Regions from separate parts of the Streptomyces sp. NPDC040610 genome, predicted to be linked through region 4. Evidence: riboswitches for the same ligand, from Rfam matches in the RefSeq annotation. Region 4 holds a riboswitch; each other region holds the start of a gene.

Region 1 (2,190 bases), on a different contig from region 4:
TCACCGCAACTGCTCCGCCAGCTTCCGCACCGCCCCCGGCGCCCGTACCCCCAGCACCACGTCCGACAGCGGCAGCACCGCGAACCGCTTGTTCTTGATGGCCGGGACGTCCTTGAGGGCCGGGTCGTCCAGGAGGCGCTTCTTCTTCTGGGCGACCGTGGAGGCGCCGTAGTCGTAGATCAGGATGACGTCGGGGCGGCGGTCGACCACCGTTTCCCAGGAGGCGTCGCCGAAGGGCTTGTCGAGGTCGGACATGATGTTGCGGGCGCCCGCGCGTTCGATGATGTCGTTGCCTATGCCGCGGCCGCCCGCGGTGAAGGCCGTCTTGTCGCCGCTGTCGTAGACGAAGACGGCGGGGGCCTTGCCGCCCTTCGCCGACTTCTTCGCCGTGGCGGCCAGTTCCGCCTTGGCGTCGCGCACCCACGTCTCCGCCCGGTCCCTGACCCCGAACGTCGCGCCCGCCTCGCGCACCTCGCGGTACACGTCGTCCATCGTGACGGGCTTCTTGACGCAGCCCTCGATGTTGAGGCGGGTCTTGATGCCGGACTTGGCGAGGGCGTCGCGGGAGCGGCCGTCGCCCGCCGCGAAGGCGCTCGCGTAACCGCCGTACACGAAGTCGGGGTCGGCGGCGAGGAGCTTCTCGTAGGAGGGGTACTCCTTGGCGAGGACGGGGCGCGACTTGTACGCCTTCTCGTACTCGGGGAGCACCTTGTCGTCGAGGTAGGCGGTCCCGGCGATGCGGTCCTTGAGGCCCAGTTCGAGGAGGATCTCCGTCACGTGCTGGTTCATGGTGACCGCGCGCTTCGGGGGCGCGTCGTACGTCGTCCTCGTCCCGCAGTTGGTGACGGTGTACGGGAATCCGGCCTTGGCGTCGGGTTTCCCGGAGTCGTCGTCGGACGACGAGGACGACGAGCACGCGGTGAGCGGCAGCAGGATCGCCGCCGCGGCGGGCAGGGCGAGGGCACGTACGCGGGTACGCATGGGGTGCGGGCCTCCTCCAGGGGATTTCCGCGTCCCCTGAGTGCATGTGGAGGAGGCGGCAGGTCAGTTCCTGACTCCCGGGCGCGCGGGGCGCGGCCGGTCACAGTGGCGGGACCGCGCCGGATTTCCACCGGCTTCCTGGGTCCTGCCGCCTCGAGGGTCGTGAATCGTGAAGCTCGGCCTCAGTATGCCTCGACGACCCTGACGTCCTCCTCGGTGACCTCTCCTTCGACGATCCGGAAGGAGCGGAACTGGAAGGGTCCCGCGTCGTCGGTGTCGGCGGTGGAGACGAGGACGTAGTGGGCGCCCGGCTCGTTGGCGTAACTGATGTCGGTGCGGGAGGGGTAGGCCTCGGTCGCCGTGTGCGAGTGGTAGATGACGACGGGCTCCTCGTCGCGGTCGTCGAGGTCGCGGTACAGCTTGAGCAGGTCGGTCGAGTCGAACTCGTAGAACGTGGGCGAGCGGGCCGCGTTCAGCATCGGGACGAAGCGCTCGGGGCGGTCGCTGCCCGCCGGGCCCGCGACGACGCCGCACGCCTCGTCGGGGTGGTCCTTGCGCGCGTGCGCGACGATCTGGTCGTGGAGGGCCTGGGTGATGGTCAGCATGTCGGCCAGGATAAGCAGCGGGGCGGCCCCGTACCGAAGTGTGGTACGAGGCCGCCCGCATGCTGGACAGGAGCTGTCCGGGGTCAGTCCTTGGTGACCGGTGCGTCGTCCGCGGCGTTCGCGGCGTTCTCAACGGCCTGGCCGGTGTGCACGCGCTTCTTGAAGGCCGCGGCCTCCGGGTTGCGGCTCTTCAGGACCAGGTAGGACACGCACAGGATCGCGGCCCAGATCGGGGCGCAGTACAGCGAGATCCGCGCGTCCTTGTCGATGCCCATCATCACGATGACCATGCCGATGAAGGCGAGCGCGAACCAGCTCGTGTACGGGGCGCCCGGCGCGCGGAAGGTGGACTGCGGGACGAGCCCGCGGTCGGCCTTGCGGCGGTAGTTGATCTGGGAGACCAGGATCATGATCCAGGCCCACATGCCGGAGATGGTCGCGAAGGAGACGACGTAGTTGAACGCCTCACCCGGCCACTGGTAGTTGATCCACACGCCGACGAGCATCAGCGCGGCGGAGGCGGTGGTGCCGACCAGCGGCAGGCCGTTCTTGGTGAGCTTGGTGAAGAACTTCGGGCCCTGGCCGTTGAGCGCGAGGTCGCGCA
Region 2 (2,190 bases), on a different contig from region 4:
CTGGATGGCCGAGGAGTGCCGGAATATCCAAGCCGGAGGGCACGCGGGCGGCGAAGACTGGGACACATGAACAGCAACGAAACCCCGCAGAGCACGCAAAGCGCGCAGAGCCCGCAGACCGGCCAGGCTGATCAGGCCGGTCAGGCCGACCAAGCCCCTGCGCACCGGCGCGCGCCCGACGTCTGGGCCACCTTCCAGGCCGACGACGCCCCCGCCCTCATCGACTTCCTCGTCGGCACCGTCGGCTTCCTGCGCACCGCCGTCTACGAGGACGGCGACCGCGTCGCCCACGCCCAGCTCGACTGGCCCGAGGGCGGCGGCGTCATGCTCGGCAGCTACGACCCGAAGGCCGCCGAATGGTGCCTGCGGCCGGGCACGTTCGGCGCGTACGTCGTCACCGACCACGTCGACGACCTCTACCTCCGCCTCACCACCGCCGGTGTGAAGGTGATCCGCGAGATCGAGGACCAGCCGTACGGCAGCCGCGAGTTCGCGGTCGCCGACCCCGAGGGCAACAAGTGGTCCTTCGGCACCTACCGCGGTGAGCCGCGCCCCGACCAGGGGTGATGCCGCGCCGGAGTGATAGCTTGCGGACGCCAGTCGTACCCGCATCTGGGTCGGGGAATCCGGTGGAAGTCCGGAACTGACGCGCAGCGGTGAGGGGGACGGGCGGGGCCAGCGGCCACTGGGAGTCCACGGACCCCGGGAAGGCGGCCCCGCCCGGACGAACCCGAGTCCGAAGACCTGCTGGCACCGCCGTCCGCACGGGCGGCGGAGTTCGCAGACCAGGCTCCGCGCATGAGCCCTGAGACTCGGGAAGACGTGTGCCTTCGACCACGCGGCGCGTTCGCCGTACATCCCTCGCCGCCTCGCTGAGCGCGGGCCTCGTCCTGCTGACCGCGTGCGGCGGCTCGCCCGCGAAGACGTCGGACAAGGCGCGGGCGGGCTACCCCGTCACCCTCACCGCGTGCGGTGAGCGGACGAAGGTGCAGGCCCCGCCGGAGCGGGCCGTCTCCCTCGACCAGGGCTCCACCGAGATCCTCCTCTCCCTCGGCCTGGCCGACCGCATGGTGGGCACCGGCACCTGGACGGACCCCGTCCTGAAGGGCCTGGAGAAGGAGAACGCCAAGGTCCCGCGGCTCGCCGACCGCTACCCGGCGCTGGAGAAGGTGCTCGACAAGGAGCCCGACTTCGTCAGCGCGTCGTTCCTCTACACGGTCGGCAAGGGCGGCGTCGCCGACCGCGCCAAGTTCACCGAACTCGGCGTACCCGTCTACGTCTCGCCGACCGACTGCGCGGGCAAGGACAACGCCGGTGACGACGACGGCACCCGCACCAAGACCCTCACCATGGACACCGTGTACGGCGAGATCCGCGACCTCGCGCGGGTCTTCGACGTGGAGAAGCGCGGCGAGAAGCTGATCGCGGACCTCAAGTCCCGGGCCGCGCGCGCCAAGAAGTCCGTCGACGCCTCCGACACCACCCTCATGTACTGGTTCGCCAACTCCGAGTCCCCCTACATCGCGGGCTGCTGCGGGGCCCCCGGCGTCATCACCCGCGAACTCGGCGTGCAGAACGCCTTCGCCGACACCCGCGAGGAGTGGCCCCAGATCAACTGGGAGACCATCGCCGACCGCGACCCCGACGTCCTCGTCATCGGCGACCTCACCCGCAGGTCCCAGTCCGCCGAGAGCGCCCGCCAGAAGATCAAGTTCCTGGAGTCCAACCCGGCCACGAAGAACCTCACGGCCGTGAAGAAGAAGCGCTACGTCCTGCTCAGCGGCCAGGCCCTGAACCCGAGCGTCCGCACCGTCGACGGCATCGAACAAGTCGCGGCGGCGCTGCGCGAGTTCGGCCTGACGAAGTGAGGGGCGCCGCGGACGGCGGCTCGCGCGACGCCGTGGCCGGTGACGCGTCCTCCGAGGCCGCGCCCGGTGATGCGTCGTCGTCCGAGACCGCGCCCGGCGACGCGTCGTACGAGGTCGCGCCAGGTGACGTACGTCAGGCATCCCCGGCTGGCCGCCTGCGTGCCGCGCTGCGCGGTGCGCTCCTCTCCCTGGCCGGACTCGCGGTCCTGTTCCTCTCCATCGCCGTGGCCATCACCATCGGCCCCGCCGACATCTCCGTGCCCGACGTGTGGTCGGCCGTGGCGGCCCACCTCGGCTGGGGCGAGGCGGAGCTGACGCCGAT
Region 3 (2,190 bases), on a different contig from region 4:
CAACGCTCGCCCGCGGAGCCGTAGCCCGCGCCGATCAGCGCGTCCACGGCCTGGTCGAGGTCCGCGTCCGGCATCACGATCATGTGGTTCTTGGCGCCGCCGAAGCACTGGGCGCGCTTGCCGTGGGCGGCGGCGGTGGCGTAGATGTGCGCGGCGATCGGCGTGGAGCCGACGAAGCCGAGCGCCTCGACGCGCGGGTCCTCCAGGAGGGTGTCGACGGCCTCCTTGCCGCCGTTGACGACGTTGAGGATGCCGGGCGGCAGGCCCGCCTCCAGGAAGAGCTCGGCGAGCCGCAGCGGCACGGACGGGTCGCGCTCGGAGGGCTTCAGGATGAAGGCGTTGCCGCAGGCGATGGCAGGGGCGGCCTTCCAGAGGGGGATCATCGCCGGGAAGTTGAACGGCGTGATGCCGGCGACGACGCCGATGGGGCGGCGCAGCGAGTGCACGTCGATGCCGGTCCCGGCGTTGTCGGTGAACTCGCCCTTGAGCAGGTGCGGGATGCCCGCGGCGAACTCCACGACCTCCAGGCCGCGCTGGAGGTCGCCGTGCGCGTCGGCGACGGTCTTGCCGTGCTCGGCCGACAACAGCCGGGCCAGCGCATCGCGTTCGCCCTCGACGATCCGCAGGAACCGCATCAGGACGCGGGCGCGGCGCTGCGGGTTCCACTCGCCCCACTCGCGCTGCGCCTCGGCCGCGTCGGCGATGGCCGCCTCGGTCTCCGCGCGGTTCGCGAGCGGGACGCGGGCCTGTATCTCGCCGGTGTTGGGGTCGTACACGTCGGCGAGCGCGCCCGATGTTCCCGGGATGTGCTTGCCGCCGATGAAGTGGGTCAGTTCACGGACCATGGGAGCCTGCTCTTTCGTCAGGTGGGATCCGGGGACGGGCGCGCCCGACCGGCCGTCGGCGGCGTGCGCGGGCAGGCCGGGGTGACGGACGGGAAGGGGACGCGAACGGCCAGGGGGCCGTCAGACAGCGGGGGTTGTCGCTCGCATCGGCGGATCACCGGGGTCGTGGGTGCGCACCGGGGCCATGCGTGTCTGCTCCATCCTCGTGGACAACACGGATCACCCCACGGCCGGTATCCTGACTCCCGGATCAGCGTCCGCTCTCCCGCCTTCCCAACGGACTTCTCCGTCAGTGGCGTTGTCTCACGCGAGAACGCACTCCCCGGTCACAGTGGCGGGACCGCGCCGGATTCACACCGGCTTCCCTGCACCGCGGGCTTCGTCACGAACATATACTTGGACTTCCTAGTAAGTCCACAGCGGACGGGTTCCCACTTGCCGTGGGAACCCCCTATCCGGCTCCTACCGAGGTCCTACGCCCCCAGCTCCGCGCGCACGACCCCTGCCAGCCCCGCCAGCGCGGACGCGAGGTCCGCCGCGGCCGCCCCGCCGCCCTGCGCCACCTCGTCCGAGCCCCCGCCCCGCCCGCCGAGCAGCCTCTTGACCAGCGCCGACGCGGACAGCCCCGCCGCGCGCCCGGCCTTGTTCACGGCGACGACGAGCACCGGCTTGTCGGCGGTGAGGGCCACGGCGGCCACGCCCGGCCGCTCTCCGGGCAGCCGCCCGCGCACGTCCAGGGCCAGCGCCCGGGCGGCCCCCGCGTCGCCGTCCGTGGTGGCCGTGATCACGCTCGCGCCCGCCACGTCGACGGCCCGGTCGGCCAGCTCGGCCGCGCGGACGGCCAGGGCCGCCTGCCGCAGCCGCTGGTTCTCGCGGTCGGCGGCCTTGAGCCGGTCGAGGAGTCCGGCGATGCGCTCGGGCAGTTCGGCGCGCGGCGCCTGCACCTGCTCGGCGATCCGGGCGACGAGGTCGCGCTCGCGCGCCAGATGGCCGAAGCCCTCGATGCCGACGGCCGCCTCCAGGCGCCGCATGCCCGCGCCGACGGACGACTCGGCGGTCAGCGCGACGACGCCGACCTGCGCGGCGTGCTCGACGTGCGTGCCGCCGCACAGCTCGCGCGACCAGGCGCCGCCGATCTCGACGACCCGCACCTGCTCGCCGTACGTCTCGTCGAACAGGGCGAGCGCGCCGAGCTCCTTGGCCTCGGGCAGCGTCATCCAGCGCACGCCGACGGGCAGGTCGCGGCGGAGCGCGCGGTTGGCGGCCTCCTCGACCTCGCTGCGGACGGTGGCGGAGAGCCCGCCGCGCCAGGGGAAGTCCAGGCGCAGATAGCCGGGGCGGTTGT
Region 4 (2,190 bases):
GGTCGAGGCCGATGTCGACCAGTGACGACCGCCGCAGGCGGGCGACGTCCGGGATCGGGGTCCAGCGGGACTCGGCGGTCTCGCCGTTCGGTTCGGGGCGCAGGTGGCCGCCGGTGATGCGGCAGTGGTAGAAGATGCCGACGTTCTGGTGGTCGGGGAGGCCGGGGGCGCGGTCCGCCGCGGGGATCAACCGTGAGTCCACGCCCAGGAGGCGTTCGACCACCGCGTCGCAGCCCGTCTCCTCGGCGACTTCCCGGATCACCGCGTCGAACGGATCCTCCGCGTGCTCCACCCTGCCGCCCGGCAGAGTCCAGTTGCTCTCGCCGCTCGGCGGCACGTGCCGGGCGAGCAGCACCCGGCCGTCCTCGACGCACACGGCGTACGCCGCGAGCCGGAAACTCATCCGACACCTCCTGCAGGACGCCGTTGCGGCGTCCGAGAACTACTGACGAACGAGGGGCTGTACGCGTGCGTCGCTCCGGGCGAGGGCGTCAAGGGCGGTGCGGACTCCGGCATCAGCAGTCCCCATTGCCGTCGGCGGTGTCCTCGGCCTTGCCCAGTCTGCGTTCGGTCGGGTGACCGCCGCGTCCGGTGCGCCCTGCTCCGGTGATGGCACGCACCTGGTGCGCGCGTCGCCGTATCTCGGTGACCAGTGCCGGGCGGGTGTCCGGAGGGCCCGGACTCGGCGTCCGGGGCGGGGCGTCGTCGTCGAGCGCCTCGACCAGGGTGTCCAGGAACTCGGTCATGTCGACGAGTGTGTCGCGCAGCATCCGCAGCCTCGCGGTCTGGCTCCCGAGCTGTCTGCGGGTGGCGAGCAGACTCTCGAACTCCTTCACGGCCACAGCCATCATGGGCTTGCCGTCCACGATGATCTCCTGCGGTCTGTTGTTCCGCACCGATGGCCCCCTTCGCGCCTTGGTCAGGGCGGTGCCCTGAGGTACCGGCGACGGGGTGGGAGCGCGAAGGCATGACGGACGGGACGGAATCGACCCCGCGAGGCATGGCGCGATCGTCCGTCCGATCTGTACGCCGACCCGCCCTCGAGGTCACCGGGATGTCCGTGCGCGGAGTGGTCCGCACGCGGGCAGTTGGCAGGTCTTCGGACTCGCGGACCCGCCCCCCGAGGGAGGACACCTACTGGCCGTCGCTTCCCGGGCCCCGTTCGTCGGGCCCAGTGCGTGTGACGGCGGTCGTTCCCGCTCACCGCTGCGGGGCAGTCCCGGACTCCCACCGGGTTCCCTCTTGCGACGCCCCCGCCTGGCGGACGGGTCGAACCAGCTGCTGCGGCCAGCCTACGGGCTGTCGATCCGCGCGGAACAGGGCCGTGGGAATCCGTAAGGGCACCCCGCCCGGTGCGGCTGGGTGGGGGTCACTAGGGGGTGACGGGGACGGGAGCGGCTGCTACACATGGGGACGTCAAACCTGCGGCACGGGGAAGCCGGTGAGAATCCGGCACGGTCCCGCCACTGTGACCGGACGAGCCCACGCTCCCGGAAGTCAGATCGCCGTCCGCGGGTACCACGACGAGGCCCACGAGGATGGAGCCGAAACGTCGGGGAGTCCCCTGCATGCCTTGCCGCGTCTTCTCCCGCACGAGCGGAGCCGCAGCCGCCCGTTCTCCGCACAGGGGCGGGGCGGACCTGCCCTGATGTGAACGGTGCGCGGCGGCCCGCGCCTTCGACGCCCCGCGCCGCGGCCCGCCTGACTTTCCAGTCGTACGCACGCCCTTGAAGCAAGCATGTCCATCGCCGTGGACCACCTCAGGCGGCCCGGCGAAGCAGGCACAGCGTTGTGCCGCTGTTTCCGCGTGGCCGACTCCGAGCGACTTCGTACCCGAAGACCGGACGGCCGACGCCGATGCTCGCCCCCGCCCCAACAGGGTTGGCGGCAAGACGGCACGGAAACGGTCCCTCGGGCCAGGTGCCCCCGCGCTCACCCGCGCCCCCTGCGCCGACCCCGCGTGTCCCCCCCTCCCGCGGCGGCGTCCACCTGCCCTCGCGGCCTGCCCCGACGCCGCGGCCCTGGTTCGAAGAGCGCCCACGCGCGGCCGACGGCGCCCGCCGAACCAGGCAACCCCACAACGACAACCGCTCAGGAAGGACGCCCGGTGACTCACACGCGCACCACACCGGCCGAAACCCCGCTCGGCGACAGCTTCCACCTCTACGACACCACCCTGCGCGACGGCGC

Evidence for each region. A riboswitch is a leader RNA that binds a small molecule or an ion and turns the genes downstream of it on or off. The one in region 4 is predicted to bind cobalamin.
Region 1: it holds a riboswitch for cobalamin, as region 4 does, so the genes downstream of both, ACZ6AA_RS16625 (ABC transporter substrate-binding protein) here and ACZ6AA_RS07185 (hypothetical protein) in region 4, are expected to answer to the same signal.
Region 2: it holds a riboswitch for cobalamin, as region 4 does, so the genes downstream of both, ACZ6AA_RS33305 (ABC transporter substrate-binding protein) here and ACZ6AA_RS07185 (hypothetical protein) in region 4, are expected to answer to the same signal.
Region 3: it holds a riboswitch for cobalamin, as region 4 does, so the genes downstream of both, ACZ6AA_RS27525 (CoA-acylating methylmalonate-semialdehyde dehydrogenase) here and ACZ6AA_RS07185 (hypothetical protein) in region 4, are expected to answer to the same signal.

Annotation. Positions count from the first base shown of each region.
Region 1 covers NZ_JBVIXA010000004.1:163,696-165,885, reverse strand. The annotation lists gene ACZ6AA_RS16625 (ABC transporter substrate-binding protein) at 1-981, opposite strand; cobalamin riboswitch at 1,026-1,145, opposite strand; gene ACZ6AA_RS16620 (M67 family metallopeptidase) at 1,164-1,586, opposite strand; gene ACZ6AA_RS16615 (amino acid permease) at 1,670-2,190, opposite strand, start outside.
Region 2 covers NZ_JBVIXA010000012.1:219,950-222,139, forward strand. The annotation lists gene ACZ6AA_RS33295 (helix-turn-helix domain-containing protein) at 1-70, shown strand, start outside; gene ACZ6AA_RS33300 (VOC family protein) at 67-567, shown strand; cobalamin riboswitch at 581-766, shown strand; gene ACZ6AA_RS33305 (ABC transporter substrate-binding protein) at 825-1,868, shown strand; gene ACZ6AA_RS33310 (FecCD family ABC transporter permease) at 2,024-2,190, shown strand, end outside.
Region 3 covers NZ_JBVIXA010000008.1:407,797-409,986, reverse strand. The annotation lists gene ACZ6AA_RS27525 (CoA-acylating methylmalonate-semialdehyde dehydrogenase) at 1-845, opposite strand, end outside; cobalamin riboswitch at 1,057-1,235, opposite strand; gene alaS (alanine--tRNA ligase) at 1,319-2,190, opposite strand, start outside.
Region 4 covers NZ_JBVIXA010000002.1:63,467-65,656, reverse strand. The annotation lists gene ACZ6AA_RS07190 (NUDIX hydrolase) at 1-403, opposite strand, end outside; gene ACZ6AA_RS07185 (hypothetical protein) at 516-896, opposite strand; cobalamin riboswitch at 1,086-1,281, opposite strand; adenosylcobalamin (AdoCbl) riboswitch at 1,421-1,517, shown strand; gene cimA (citramalate synthase) at 2,108-2,190, shown strand, end outside.